3 regions of the Pseudoalteromonas sp. ABE4_541 genome follow, and region 3 is predicted to be linked to each of the others. Evidence: predicted binding sites of a transcription regulator. Region 3 holds the regulator's gene; each other region holds the start of a gene.
The links. Region 3 encodes sigma-54, which starts transcription at its own class of promoters, with help from an activator protein. Its sites were predicted from a motif close to GTTGGCACGNNNNTNGNNT; they were not measured.

Region 1: ACW689_RS06895 (DUF4097 family beta strand repeat-containing protein) is a predicted target of sigma-54. The motif match lies at 3,004-3,022, and genes of this name have one in related genera.
Region 2: ACW689_RS00175 (diacylglycerol kinase family protein) is a predicted target of sigma-54. The motif match lies at 2,284-2,302, and genes of this name have one in related genera.

The regions. Positions count from the first base shown of each region.
Region 1 covers NZ_JBSVEM010000005.1:126,494-131,387, forward strand. Annotated here, with positions in the region: gene ACW689_RS06880 (methyl-accepting chemotaxis protein) at 1-1,313, opposite strand, end outside; gene ACW689_RS06885 (DUF3293 domain-containing protein) at 1,519-1,989, opposite strand; gene ACW689_RS06890 (hypothetical protein) at 2,453-2,845, shown strand; gene ACW689_RS06895 (DUF4097 family beta strand repeat-containing protein) at 3,070-4,098, shown strand; gene ACW689_RS06900 (ATP-binding cassette domain-containing protein) at 4,380-4,894, shown strand, end outside.
Region 2 covers NZ_JBSVEM010000001.1:41,688-46,581, reverse strand. Annotated here, with positions in the region: gene ACW689_RS00180 (HAMP domain-containing methyl-accepting chemotaxis protein) at 1-1,671, opposite strand, end outside; gene ACW689_RS00175 (diacylglycerol kinase family protein) at 2,374-3,990, shown strand; gene ACW689_RS00170 (TonB-dependent receptor plug domain-containing protein) at 4,003-4,894, opposite strand, start outside.
Region 3 covers NZ_JBSVEM010000015.1:25,326-30,219, forward strand. Annotated here, with positions in the region: gene mgtE (magnesium transporter) at 1-17, opposite strand, end outside; gene ACW689_RS14620 (HPr family phosphocarrier protein) at 198-470, opposite strand; gene rapZ (RNase adapter RapZ) at 475-1,320, opposite strand; gene ptsN (PTS IIA-like nitrogen regulatory protein PtsN) at 1,339-1,791, opposite strand; gene hpf (ribosome hibernation promoting factor) at 1,794-2,081, opposite strand; gene ACW689_RS14640 (RNA polymerase factor sigma-54) at 2,109-3,614, opposite strand; gene lptB (LPS export ABC transporter ATP-binding protein) at 3,670-4,395, opposite strand; gene lptA (lipopolysaccharide transport periplasmic protein LptA) at 4,398-4,894, opposite strand, start outside.

The DNA.
Region 1 (4,894 bases), on a different contig from region 3:
TGCTTAGAGCTTAACAATGTGCTATCTATAATCTCTTTTATTTCTAAAGTTGAGTTTTGAGTTCGCGTAGCTAGGCTTCTTACTTCATCGGCAACTACCGCAAACCCTCGCCCTTGTTCACCCGCTCTGGCAGCTTCTATGGCCGCATTAAGCGCCAGCAAATTAGTTTGTTCTGCAATATTTTGAATAACTTGAAGAACATTAACGATCTCCGATGACTGGCTCTCCAGTTGTTCAATGTTACCTGCAATTGCTTGCATTTCGCTCACCAACTCCGCCATTCCTTTATCCGCTAAATTCAAAGAACTAGCGCACTGCGCCGTTGCCTCACTGGTTGATTTGAACGAGTCGAATGCTTGCTGTGAGTCCATTTTATTTTGTTCAGCCATGGAAGATAATCGAGACGTTGCTTGGTTTAAACTATCAACAATCTGGCTTTGCGACACCGAGCTATGGCCTATTTCATCAGAGATTTCAGTTAATTTGGCAAATGCCGTGCTCACTTCGTGACTCACTAAATTAATTTGCCCCACACTATCAGATAGCTTTTCCTGCATATAACGTGCGCTCTCGATCAACTCACCAATTTCATCATTAGATTGATGAGATATACTTTTTGAGTAATCACCTTCAGCAATCGCTTTTAATAACTCATTGAGATTGCCTATTGGTGCAACAAGGACTTTTTGAATATAAAGTAAAACAAGCGTGATCCCAACAATGGCAATCAACATACTGACCAAGCTCACAATATAGCTGGTGCGTGATGAAAACTTTTGTAGCTTAGCAAAATTCTCTTCTACGCTGTGATCAATTTCTTCGACAAGCTTCGTTAACGAATGACTTAAAGAGCGATCGATGCTTTTCACATGTTGATCAGCCTTCTGAATATCCATCTTAGAAGCAATAAAAATGTCATAGCCTGCACGGTATTTTTGGACCGCTTGCTCATATTCTTCAATTATCTGCGCAGTAATTGCTTTTACAGCCTGTGAGTGATGATCTGTTTTCTCGATTTGTGCAAGTGCATTTCGCACGTCATTTTCTGAGTCTAAAAAACGCTGCCAATATTTATTTCGCTCTTCAACAGATTGCGAACGTATTAATACATTTTTCCATTCTTGTACTTGTGTTTTAAAAAGTGACAGGGCTTGTCGACCTTGATTGGCCGCATGTATATTCTTATCTTTCAGCTGCACGAATTGAGATTCAAACACATTCAAAGTAAACAGCATTGCAAACACCATCATGATAAACATCGCAAGCATGGCTAACATCGGCAATAATAACTTAGCTTTTATAGAACGTTTCATGAACCACCCTTCAACACTTTGATATTCAATTAACAAGGATAGAACAATTTAAAACAATTGATGTTAGCCAAAGTAAGAGGCGTTGGAAGAGTTAGGGCGTGTTGCTCGTTACTGTGTGCTTTTGCAGCAGCTATTCGGTTATTTTGGATACCTTTCAGTGCGGCTATACAAGGTGTTCACGCTTAGTGAATGCTATTTTATCCGTTTACTTTGCAAGCGCCGCGTTGCGCACAGGTAAACCTGAAAATAAAAATCGGGTCCTCGCGTAGTAATGAACGAGTTGGCGTTTTCGAGTGCCACAACTATCAACTAACCAAAGTCTTAGTGCGCTGTCGATATAATAAAAAGCCAGTTGCTGATATCTATTTGCGTAGAACATGGCTTGTGCACAAGTACAGGGTAACAGCACACTGAGCTCTTTATAAGCCATTTTCCTATCACCCCCCCATAGCAAGGCGTAAGCTTTACCTTGGCTTTTTAGCCTCTCCATCGCCAGTCGCGACAATTGCCGATTTTTTTTGCCTGTAAATTTTGCGCCACGCGGATTCCAAAGGCTGATGATCGCACTGTTACGTAGTTTTTCATCGCGAATAAAAGTGGATTTTGAGTCATTGTTAAAAGCACAAGGCTGAAAGTAGGCTTGGCAATAAATTTGCCAAAGGTGCTCGTCTATCAAATTAACACCCTCCTCACATTAAACGCTTTACATCAGAATTAAAGACCAATATATCACTCAACAGGCACAATCATTGAGAAAACTTCAGCAAGCCAATTTATCATTCAAGTTCACCAGCTAAAAGTAGCACTTTTTAACTGCTTATATTTGAGCAACAATCAGAGCAAAAATAATACAAAAATAGTTTTTTAGTCAGAATAAAAAACCAGTAAGAATAGTTCTCATATTTAAAAACAGCAATGCCTACATGCATAATTTTTACTTCGACAAAATTACCAAAAATTTACAGCTGTATGGATTAAACGACACACAAAAATAACACGTTAGCCATTGATTTAAATCAATTTTATTTAAACAAATTCGTAGCTAAAATGTCACCGAAGTTTAACTTGTACTATTAATTTTTACGGCTAGGATACACCTGCCATTAAGGCAAACTTAAATTTTTAGAAGGAATCTCTCTGTGAAAAAATTACTTTTATCCACGCTTTTTGGTCTAATTTCATCTACAAGCTTTTCATCTTTCGCGACCAATATCGACTTATCGTCTGGTTACTATAATACGCAAGAAGTATTAGAATTTGGCCGAAAGTATCAAGTGGTAAAAGCACAATTAGCATATTCAGGTTATGAACTACAAGGATGTGAAGAGCAACCTGTTTACTACTTTGTTCAGCCAAGTGAAGAAGTATTCTTGTATGGTAAAGCAGAGTGTTTCTACTCAATACCAAAAGATCCTGATTCGCGCTGGTTCCGTACCGATTATGCAACGGTTGTGATAGATATTCATTACAACCAAACCAGTTATCTTTATCACGAAGGTGATGTCAATGTAGGCTACTTTACCGCCTACTAAACAAGTTATAAAGGTGGCATTCGCCACCTTTTAAGCGCCACTGCTCATATACGATACAAATCTAGTCAAATTGACCAATTCATTGCAATACTCACAAAAACGCTGAATAATACACTCAGCAGAAAAACAAAAAAACCTTTAAAAACAAGAACTAAATTATTGGCATTGCAATTGCTTACGATTAGCATAACAGAGTCAATTAACATAAAATAAGAAGGACACTCATGTTTAAAGCGTTCACCCCTTTGCTTAGTGCATTGATACTAAGCGGCTGCATTGTTCATGTGAATGGTGCATCAGCCAATGCAAAAGAACACGTTCAAAAACAACTACAACTAGATAGCAGCGAATTACAGTCGTTAATTGCACACACAGACAGTGGAGAGTTAGAGATCGTTGGTAAAGCTGGTATTAAACAAATAACCGCCCAAGCTGATATTTATACCAATGAACCCGGTGAATTCGAATTTACCTTAGAGCGCAATGGTGATAACGCCAAACTTGTTGCATTGGTTGATCGCGCTTCAGGTTTTGCATTTAACTTCGGCAAAGAAAGCCCTCGTATTGATATGACACTGACCATGCCGGCAGAATTGGCGCTTTCACTTAGAGATTCATCTGGGGGATTAAAAATTTCAGGTTTAACTAATGACCTTCGTATTCAAGATGGTTCTGGTGACCTATATATTGATGGCGGGAACAATCTCGAGCTTGACGACAACTCAGGTAATATCACTGTAAAAAATATTCGCGGAACACTCGAAATTACAGATGGTTCAGGCGGCATAGACATCAACGGCGGTAAAACACTCTCACTGCGCGATGACTCAGGCGATATTAATATTATGGGTATCGAAGGCGACATCAACATCGTTGACGGCTCTGGCGGTATCGAAATTAAAGGCGGACAAAATATCACAATTCGCGATGACTCAGGTGACTTATTCGTCAGTGATAGCAAAGGTGACATAACGATCACCGATGGCTCAGGTAATTTGTCGGTGAATGGCGGCAACAACATCACAATTCGTGACGATTCAGGTACATTACGAGTCAACAATGCTAGAGGTAACGTCAGCATTGATGATGGCAGTGGCGACCTTTGGATTAACAATAGTGCTGCGCACGTTGAGATCAAAGACAACTCAGGCGACATTAACGTAGATGGTGCACTCAGTCTTGAAATTGTAAGTGATAGCTCTGGTCACGTTCGCACCAACAACGTCAAAAACAGTGTAAAACAGAACCCATAAGCAAGCGCCCTTGAGCGCCCTAAGCACTCAAGGGCTTTACTTTGCATCTCTGATCTCTTAGTCTAAGCGCATTCCCTTTTTCGGAGTCAAAGCCATCATGAACAACTAATACCTGTTATCCATTCTTCACTTATTTTTTTTGGATCTACAGGGTTAGCGAGCGTGGCTTTGCGTTTAAACCTCAAATCAATTTTGTATGCAAACTCGTTTTTGCATCATACCAAGTAGCAATTGTACCTTTGCCCACGGCTTCGCCCCTGTTTTTTTAATAGGAGGCCTCCATGCCCATATTACGCGCCCATAATTTAGGGTTTACTTTCGACAATGGCGACACACTATTCAGCCAATTAAACTGCGCATTAACTCACAAACGCACCGGCCTTGTTGGTAAAAACGGCGCCGGCAAGTCCATCTTAGCGCAGCTATTGGCTAAAAGGCGCCCCCCCAGCGCGGGCCATGTTGACTTAACCGTATCCGTTTGTGTGTATACACAACACCATGACATAGCAAACGACACAACCATTGCCGAATATCTTGGTTACAGCAAAGTGTTCAAGGCAATTCAAGCCATTGAGCAAGGACATTGTGAACTTGAGCTATTTGACACCGTGGCAGAGCAATGGCACTTGCCAGCGCAACTTAGCGCCCAACTAGAAACGCTTGGCTTAAAAGGAGACTCTGGCCAAGCATGCCAACAACTCAGTGGCGGGCAACTTGCGCGGCTTAGGCTTTGGCACGCCTTCAACAGCCAAGCTAAATTATTAATTTTAGATGAACCGAGTAACCACTTAGACGC
Region 2 (4,894 bases), on a different contig from region 3:
GGTAGATGCTTGCGTTCGCGCAGCGAGCGTTCTAACTTCATCAGCAACCACAGCAAACCCTCTCCCTTGCTCTCCAGCTCTCGCGGCTTCAATCGCAGCATTGAGCGCCAACAAATTGGTTTGCTCTGCAATAGATAAAATGGTGTCCAATATCGTTTCTATGCTTTCACTATGTCCTGTGAGCTTATCCATAATCGCCACCGCATCTGCCATTTTACTATTAAGCGACAACATGCTTTGCCTATTACTGTTGGCGATTTGGTTGGCGTTCAACCCTTGCAGCTCTGCTTCTTTGATGCTTTCAAGTGTGGTCGCAGACTCTTCACTCACTTGCTGAGCACTAATTGCTATTTCCGATGCTAGCCCCGCCGCGCTGTCAATACGCTGTAATTGGCGCTGAGCATTTTGCGCAAGCAACTGGCTACGTTGCTGAGTAGAATCGGACATATTTTCTAACTCATGCACCTTGTGATTAATGTCTTCCAGTAAAACCTTTAGACTATCCCTTACTTGGTTAATATTATCAATCAGCATGCCAAACTCATCGTTGCTACGCTTTTTCATATCACGGGAAAAATCACCCTTTGCTAAATACCCAAGCATTTTGTTTACCGCCGCCAAAGGACCTAGCATCGCTCGACTGGTTGATATCGCGATAAAGACTGCCAAACTAATGAAGAACAGTGCAAGAATAAGCGTGGTTCGCTTCGCTTGTAAAATTTTTTGCTCTGCAATATCTTGATAATAGCTAAATTGCTCATCTGACGCTTGTTGCAACTCTCGCAGCGCATTCTGCACTTGTTCAGTGGCTTTCTCTGCACGTTGATAAGCTGATTTAGATGCATCCATTGAACTCAGCTTCAACTGTGCACTTTGATATAAGGTGCCTGGTTGATCTAGCAACTTGCTCATTTTCTCTACTTGAGTTGTGAATTCACTCAATAACTCACTGGCATCCAAGCCCTGTGACTGGCGTTTTAAAAATTGAAAGTTGTCTTGAATGTTGGCGAGTAAAAAACGTACATCTTCATGCTGTGCTTTGAGCTCTTGTGCATTTAACTGATTTACCACTTTGACATTGTCACTGAGAGTATACATCATATCGTCAATACGCACGCCAGTGCCGGCCACTTCTGCAAGCTGTCGCTGATTGGTCGTCTCGATCAACTCCAAATTAAGCATCGCGTCACTGGCTAAAACCCTTATTTTCTCAAACTGTTCAACCGATTGCTTCGTTTTTTCCACCTGTTCCGTCACGCTTAACTTGGCAGCCAAAAGCGTTCGAGCATGTTGCTCAATGTCTTTACTAACAGCAATGATGTTGTCTAAGGGCCCTATAAATTGTTGTTTGCTTGTTGTAAGCGTTGTCAGTTCTGCTAATTGTTTTTGATAAGCTTGCTGCTGTGTATTAAACCGTTGTTCGATTTTACGTAATTGCGCGGGATCATTTTCACTGAATACTTTAGAGATTAATTTGCTCAACGCACTTTGCTTTAACTGCAACCCATTGGCAGTTTTCAAGATAGGCACTGCCACACTTTTTACTTCTGTGTTAGCAAGGTTAATTTGTGTCAGGGATGTATAAGCCAATCCACTAGCCAGTAAGAGCAATATTCCTAGGCTAGAAAACCCCAAAATAATTTTTTGTTTGATAGACAGCTTTTTGAACATTCAACTTTCAGTGCGATCTGCACACTCCCAATAGCAAATTCATAAGGTTAATATTTCACACAAGTCCAATAATTAGAATAAAAACTTTAAAAGTAATTTAAATATCAAATAACTGAACAATGAAAAACTGCAAAACCACCTTAAACATGGCACAACAGCGCAGACTCAACAACTTTCTGTGCTAACTTTTAGCTAAAGGACTTTGTAGGCGCCTCATAAATCATGCGAGAACAAACCCTATTTGACGCCGAACAGCTTTTGCACAACTGTAAAACAGCTTTTTTATCAACGTATTGGGCCTCAATGCTCGACTCCTCTTTTGGCTCGTCAGTGCATTTTTATTGCACTGAACAAAATGCCCTAACTCTCTTTATCAGTATTCTGGCCCAGCACACGAAGAATCTCACACAGCACCCAAAATGCGCGCTCACGCAGCTAGATTTAAGCAACCTAATGATCCTGATAGTGCGCGAATCACTATCCTCGCCATTGAATACATAGACTTGAGCGACTTCCATACTTGAATTTTGGGGTCCATATGTGTCAGTCCATCAGTGGGTTTGGCAAGATATTTTGGTTTGAGTCACAGTAATGGTGCTTATAGATACAAAAATAGGCAAGCCCATCGAATTTTGTTAACGTATTAAAGAGAAAAGATATATACATCAATAAAGGCAAAAAAACTAAAGAGGCGGTAAGCCAATGAAAATGACTAAATATTACTTTTTTGCACTCACATGTAGCTTTGCACTGGTTTGGCTCAGCATCAGCACCTGGTACTTAATTCCTTCTATCTGGCTCAGCATATCCCTGTTGTGCGTTTTTATTGCGTATGCTTCAAATTCTCCGAGTTTATTTCGAAAATCCACCACAGGTGCCATTCCACTTTGGATCAAGTTATTGCTCCTCCCGTATTTACTCGGAGCGCAAGTCTATAACGCAATAGTTCGCCACAACGATAAAGTGCCCGCGATTCAGCAGATCACACCCAACTTATTTCTTGCTTGTCGGCTTTTTCCATCCGATGTTGAGGCACTTGAAGCACAAGGGGTAACTGCAATTTTGGATGTAACGGCTGAGTTTGATGGATTAAATTGGTCGGCGGAACAAGAGCACCTACATTATTTAAATATTCCCGTTTTAGACCACTACTCCCCAAACGAAACACAGCTTCAACATGCAATTAATTGGATCAAAGTTCAGCACCAGTTAAATAATAAAGTCGTCATACACTGTGCACTCGGTCGGGGTCGCTCATTTTTCATGTTGTGCGCATACCTTTTGGCCAGTGAACCCTGTAAGAGTGAGCGAGAAATTATAGAAAAGGTACAGTCCATTCGTACCACTGCACGGTTGAACAAAAAGCAACTAAAACGCCTCCTCTCTTTAAGCAAATACATCAAAGAACATCGCCCACAAACATTAAGCCTAATTATTAACCCCGTTTCTGGTGGCGGAAAATGGGCTTACTACGGTAATCATGTGCTCGGAATACTTACGCAGCACTATGCACTCAACTGCTACTTTACCGAAGAAAATACTAATGCATGTGATTTAGTCCAATCCATCGCCCCAGATAGCCCACACACCTTTGTTGCTTGCGGAGGAGATGGGACTGTTGCTCAGGTCGCTGCTGCTATTAAAAATACCCAACATACGCTCGCCATTTTGCCGATGGGGACAGCGAACGCTATGGCACACGTATTATTTGGCCTTACCAGCAAAGTTGACCCTTTCAACTGCGCATGCAATGCATTGATCGAACATAACGCAGCTCCCATGGACACACTTGAATGCAATGGTAAAACAGCATTACTTGTTGTTGCTTTGGGCATTGAAGAGAAAATGATCAGTCACGCAGATCGCAATCTAAAGAATCAACACGGACAATTAGCTTATATTCAAGGGTTTATGGAAGCACTGCTAGATAGCAACCCATTAGACATACAAATGTGTGTAGATAATCAAGAAGTACAACACATCTCTAGTTCGAGTTTAGCGATTGCTAACGCTGCACCTGTGACGACAATATTAGCACAAGGAGGAGGGGCACCTAATTGGCAAGATGGGCTATTCGATATTACCATGCTGAAATATCACAATGATACCAGTAAAAAACTGCTCAGCCTCGCTGAGCTACTGAGCTCTACTTTATCGCACCAACCTGAGCAATTTAACATCAACCACGTACAAGGTAAGTCTGTTGAAATAATCGCTTCTGAACCGTTTCACTACTGTATTGATGGTGAAATAGACCAAGCAAACAAGCTCAATATTGAAATTAGATCACAAAGCTTGTCTGTGATTGTGCCAAATTAACCCACCTCCCTTTTAAAAAGAGGCCGTTATTCCCAATTCCCAATTTCGGCCTACCTGAGGTAATATCGAATTATAAAACCCTTTTGAGCGTAACAAATTGCCATCAGAGTCAGTAAAACTACTACCAGAATTTGCAGGGCCAACTCCGGGATGATAAATCTGATTATCAAACAAGTTTTTTACTTTGAAATGAACTCGTAATTTTTCCGATTGCCACACAACACTCAAATTTGTGGTGAGAGAATCACCTAATTTAATACCTTCATCTCTTAATGGATTACGTAAATAGAAATGTTTTGACGATACATAGTTCAACCTTGTATTGATGCTCCATTGCTCACTAAGTGGTAAATTCACCCCTAAATTCAGCTTATGAGGTGAGATATCTCCCAGCGGCACGCGGTAGTCGTCACACAAACTTTCATCCTGTTCACATGCGGCGCTGCCCTTACCTATCCAGCGCGCACTTTGGTGGTCATAATAAATATAACTAGTGACGTCCGTGTAGCTATAATTGAGGTAACTGCTAATTTGTGGCGCATCAAACCAATGATTATCCATCTCATGCTTTAGGCGCCACTCTAGGCCTTTGACGTCTCGCTCTCCGGCGTTATCAGCTTCTTCTTTAATTACGTTTTTATATTTACTGTAATAAACAGATAAATCACTGAACCAAGCACCACTTTGATACATCCAAATAAGCGACAAGTCTTGCACCTCTTCAGGCAACAAGTCAGGGTTTGCATTACGCCCATTCCAACCGCCATATAGCTGTATTGGAGGTGGTTCCTGAAATGCAGTCGCATATATGGCTTTAAGCGTATTGCTTTCATTGTAATCATAGGTAGCCGCAAACCTTGGCTTAACAAAAGTGCCGTAGATAGAATTATTGTCCCAACGTATT
Region 3 (4,894 bases):
TCAAGGGCTTCAGGCATAGGCTTCCTATTTTTTGTATGTTCTAATTATAAAAATGCCTAATTAAGAAGAAGCTGAAGAAACAGCTATGATTTGAACGGGAAAGTTAGGCACGACATCTTGCATAAGAGTTTAACGTAAATTTAAATGCCTTACCAAGTATCTGGGAGGGAATTTATATTTGTTATCGAATCGCTAACTTATTCTTGCTCATGAAACTTTTGCGCAATTAAATCGCCAATCGCAGCGAGTGCACCTTGTGCATCAGGGCCATCGCACACGACTTTAATTTCCTTTCCTTGGCTACTTTCAAGTAGTAACAATGCGAGTACGCTGTTTCCATCCGCTGATTTATCATCTTGATATAGGGTGATTTGCGCATCAAACTTGTCGGCAAGTTGTGCAAGTACCGAAGCTGCACGTGCGTGTAAACCGCATTTATTCTGAATTAAAAAGGTGTCTTGGCAACGCATAATTCTACTTGTCTTGTTCTCTATGGCGGATCTTAATATTCGGGTGGGTGCGCGCAAAGCTCTCACCAATTGTTTGTGCTAAATAAACGGAGCGATGTTGTCCACCGGTACAACCAATTGCAATGGTGAGATAGCTGCGATTATTACGCTCTAAATGTGGTAACCAAGTTTGCACAAAGGTTTGAATTTGCCAAGTAAACTTTTGCACTATGCTATGGCTTGCTAAGTAATCTTTGACGGGTTGATCAAGGCCAGTTAGTGGTTTTAGCTCAGGCTCCCAGTGAGGGTTGGGTAAAAAGCGTGCATCAAATACATAATCCGCTTCCTTTGGAATGCCGTGTTTGAATCCAAAAGACTGAAAGGTAACGATGAGCTGTTTGTCTTTTTTACCTAGAATACGTTCTCTAATGGTTTCCGCTAATTGGTGAACACTGAGGTCAGTTGTATCGATAAGTACATCGGCACGTGAAGTGAGCACATCTAGTAGCTGTTTTTCTTCACGAATGGCTAAATCTAATGGCAAATCGTTCATCGACAGCGGATGTAAGCGACGAGTCTCAGAAAATCGCTTGATCAAGGTGTTATCATCACTGTCTAGGTAGAACAACATCGGATTAGCAAAGCCCGGTAGATACTCTAGAATATCGTTGAAATCTTGCTGCTCTTTTGGAAGGTTGCGCACGTCTATACTAACCGCAATTTTATCGAAGTTGTCAGATACGCTTCTAACTAATGAAGGTAGTAAGTTAACGGGGATATTATCGACGCAATAATAGCCTAGATCTTCAAGTACACGTAGCGCCACTGATTTTCCTGAACCAGAGCGGCCACTGACAATGATTAATTCCATAATGCTTCTCTTAGTTACCTAGTGTGCTGAAGCAATAATCTCATAAAGTTCATCATCATTGCTAGCGTTCCTTAGCTGTTTACAAAACTCTTTATCGTTGAGCTTGTCTGCAATTTCAGCCAACGTTTTAAGATGTTGTTGGTTATCGCCTTCAGGCACAATGAGCGCGAGAAAAATATCTACGGGCCTATTATCAATCGCATCGAATGGAATACCTTGCTGGTTGACTAACAGCATTGCTGTTACTTGTTCAATACCTGCCATTCTGCCATGAGGGATTGCGATCCCTTTGCCGATCCCTGTACTGCCCAACTTTTCTCTGGTCATTAATGCGTTCAAAATATCGTGCTGATTTAGTTGAGGCAACTGCTCATGCGCCAGTTCACTGATATATTCAAGTACACGTTTTTTGCTATTAAAAAGGACCGCAGCTTTACTGCAGTCCTTGTTTATAATCGAGCTTAGTTTCATGATTAGTGTCGAGTAAGCTTCTCTTTGTGTTTGATCACTTGACGATCTAGCTTATCAATAAGCCCGTCGATCGCCGCGTACATATCCTGATGTTCTGTTGAAGCAAATAATTCTCCACCATTTACGTGCAAGGTGGCTTCGGCCTTTTGGACCAGCTTTTCAACATCTAAGATCACATGTACATTATTGATGTGATCAAAATGCCTTTCTAGCTTCGCAAACTTGTTGTTGACATAGTCTCTTAATGAATCAGTGATTTCTACATGACGACCAGTTAAATTTAGTTGCATAAGCATTTTCCTTCTTTAGTAATACGTCTAAATCAAGCTTTTACGCTGGTTAGACGGTGGAATGGCTAACGACTCCCGATATTTTGCTATGGTGCGTCGGGCCACCTTAATTCCTTGCTCTGCTAATATGTCTGCTATTTTGCTATCGCTCAGCGGCTTGGCTGTATTTTCAGCAGCTATTAACTTTTTGATAAGCGCTCGAATCGCTGTTGATGAGCACTCACCTCCGTTTTCGGTACTTACATGGCTAGAGAAGAAATACTTCAGCTCAAAAATGCCCCTAGGTGTGTGCATGTATTTTTGTGTTGTTACGCGAGAGATAGTTGATTCGTGCATTTCGACCATCTCTGCAACATCGTTTAACACCATAGGTCGCATTGCTTCAGGGCCATGCTCAAAGAATGCCTGTTGTTGTTGCACAATGCAATTGGTAACTTTCATTAAAGTTTCATTTCTGCTCTCTAAGCTTTTAATAAACCATTTAGCTTCTTGTAAATGCGAGCGGATAAACTGACTATCTGAGCTTGATTTTACAGAGCGAGACATGGAGGCATAGTGGTCATTAACGCGAATTTTTGGCATGCATTCTGGGTTGAGCTCCACCACCCAGCGACCTTTCATTTTTTTCACGGATACGTCAGGAATGACGTACTCAGACTCTTCTCGAATGATACTGGCTGCTGGTTTTGGGTTTAAGCTGTGAATGAGTGTCATGACTTCTTTTAACTCGGCTTCTTTAAGCTTTGTTTTTTTCATCAACGTTCGATAATCACGGCTAGCGAGCAAATCTATGTGCTCGTTTAGAATCATTTTTGTTTCATTCAGCCAAGGAGTTGTCTTTTGGTCAAATTGGTTGAGCTGAATACACAAACATTCTTGCAGGTTGCGCGCACCAATCCCGACAGGGTCAAATAATTGAATGCGTTTAAGTACGGCTTCAACTTCATCAAGTTCTATGGGCTCACCAGAATGACCATCATTAATGCTGTCGAGTATTTCTTCGGTGCTTAAGGTTAATGTCCCGTTATCATCAATGGCCTCAACGATAGCCACTGCGATACCATGGTCAATAGGGCTAAATGGCGTTAATTCTAACTGCCACATAAGGTATTCATGCAAGGTTTCGGTGGTTTCACCTTGATAAATTGTTTCATCTTCAGGCATTGGGCCACTGCTAGCGGCTGGTGCCGCACTCATGTATTCGTCCCAAGTGACATCCATAGCCAATTCATCACTAACGGTATCTTTACTTAATGCCGCATCAGAGTCCATTTCATAATCGCTTACCGACTCACTGTCTAGGCCATCGTTATGCCCATCATCTTGGCTGTTATCTTTACCGTTTTTTTCTTGTAACGAGGTATCGAGATCCGCGTCAGATTCTTCTACTTCCAAAAGAGGATTACTGTCCAGTGCTTCTTGGATTTCCTGCTGAAGATCTAGCGTACTTAACTGCAACAGACGTATTGCCTGCTGTAGTTGTGGTGTCATGGTAAGTTGCTGCCCCATGCGCAGCTGTAACGATTGCCTCATGTACCTTTAACAATCCTTCTAATCTCTATTATTATTGTGACCTAGAATGTTTTAACTATAGCCTGAATTGCTCACCAAGGTAGACATCTCGCACGGTTTGATCCGCCAAAACATGCTCTGGCGTGCCCGAGGCGATAAGCTCACCATGTGATACAATATAAGCTTTTTCACATACATCAAGGGTTTCCCGAACATTGTGGTCGGTGATTAGTACACCAATGCCACGATTTTTTAAATGTTCGATAATTTTCTTTATATCTAACACTGAAATTGGATCAACACCAGCAAAAGGCTCATCTAATAGGATAAATTTAGGATTTGCGGCTAAAGCGCGAGCAATTTCTACTCTGCGACGCTCACCACCAGACAGAGCCATACCTAAACTATCTCTAATGTGTTGAATATTAAACTCATCTAACAACTCGTTCACTATTTGCTCGCGTGCTTCTTTATTAAGCGAGTTACGAGTTTCTAAAATAGCCATGAGATTTTGATAAACGGTTAGCTTTCTAAAAATGGATGACTCTTGAGGAAGATAGCCAATTCCAAGTCGAGCACGGTTGTGCATCGGCAGTAAGGTGATGTCGTGGTCATTGATGCATACAGAGCCATGATCGCTGGGTACTAATCCAACGATCATATAAAAGCTCGTTGTTTTTCCTGCACCATTTGGACCGAGCAGCCCAACAATGCTACCAGCTTCAACACTTAGGCTTACATTTTTAACGACCTGTCGCCCTTTATAGCTTTTTGCTAAAGCAGTTGCTGTTAACACGCTCATGCTTAATTACCTTTGCCTGTTTGCTTTGGGGCTTTTTCTGGAACCAAAATCGTGTGGACTCGCGCGTTGTCTTGCTCACCACGTTCTGCACTGATCAGCTGTTTTTCCATATCATATGTTATTGACTGTGCGCGAATAATTTGACCAGCTTGGTTGATTTTGGCATCTCCTTTGATCACTAAAGTGCGGTTGGCTACGTCATAGCGAATTTCTTGCGCACTTGCGGTCAGTTCTGTTCCGTCCGGCTGTTTTTCCGAAAATCGAGCAGGAGAACCCGTTGCCACCAGTAACTGTTTATTGTCACCAAGCTCTTCTCTTCGATGTACTTCTAGCTTATCGGCATTGATTTTTCGACTGCCGTGAATGATCTCGACATTTTGCTCGAAAATGCCAATATTGGTTTTCAATTGAGCTTGTTGTTTGCCTGCTTTAATTGATACCTCATTGACAGGGTTTGTTGATTGAGCTAGTGCGAGCTGGCCGAATAGTAGGCTGACCA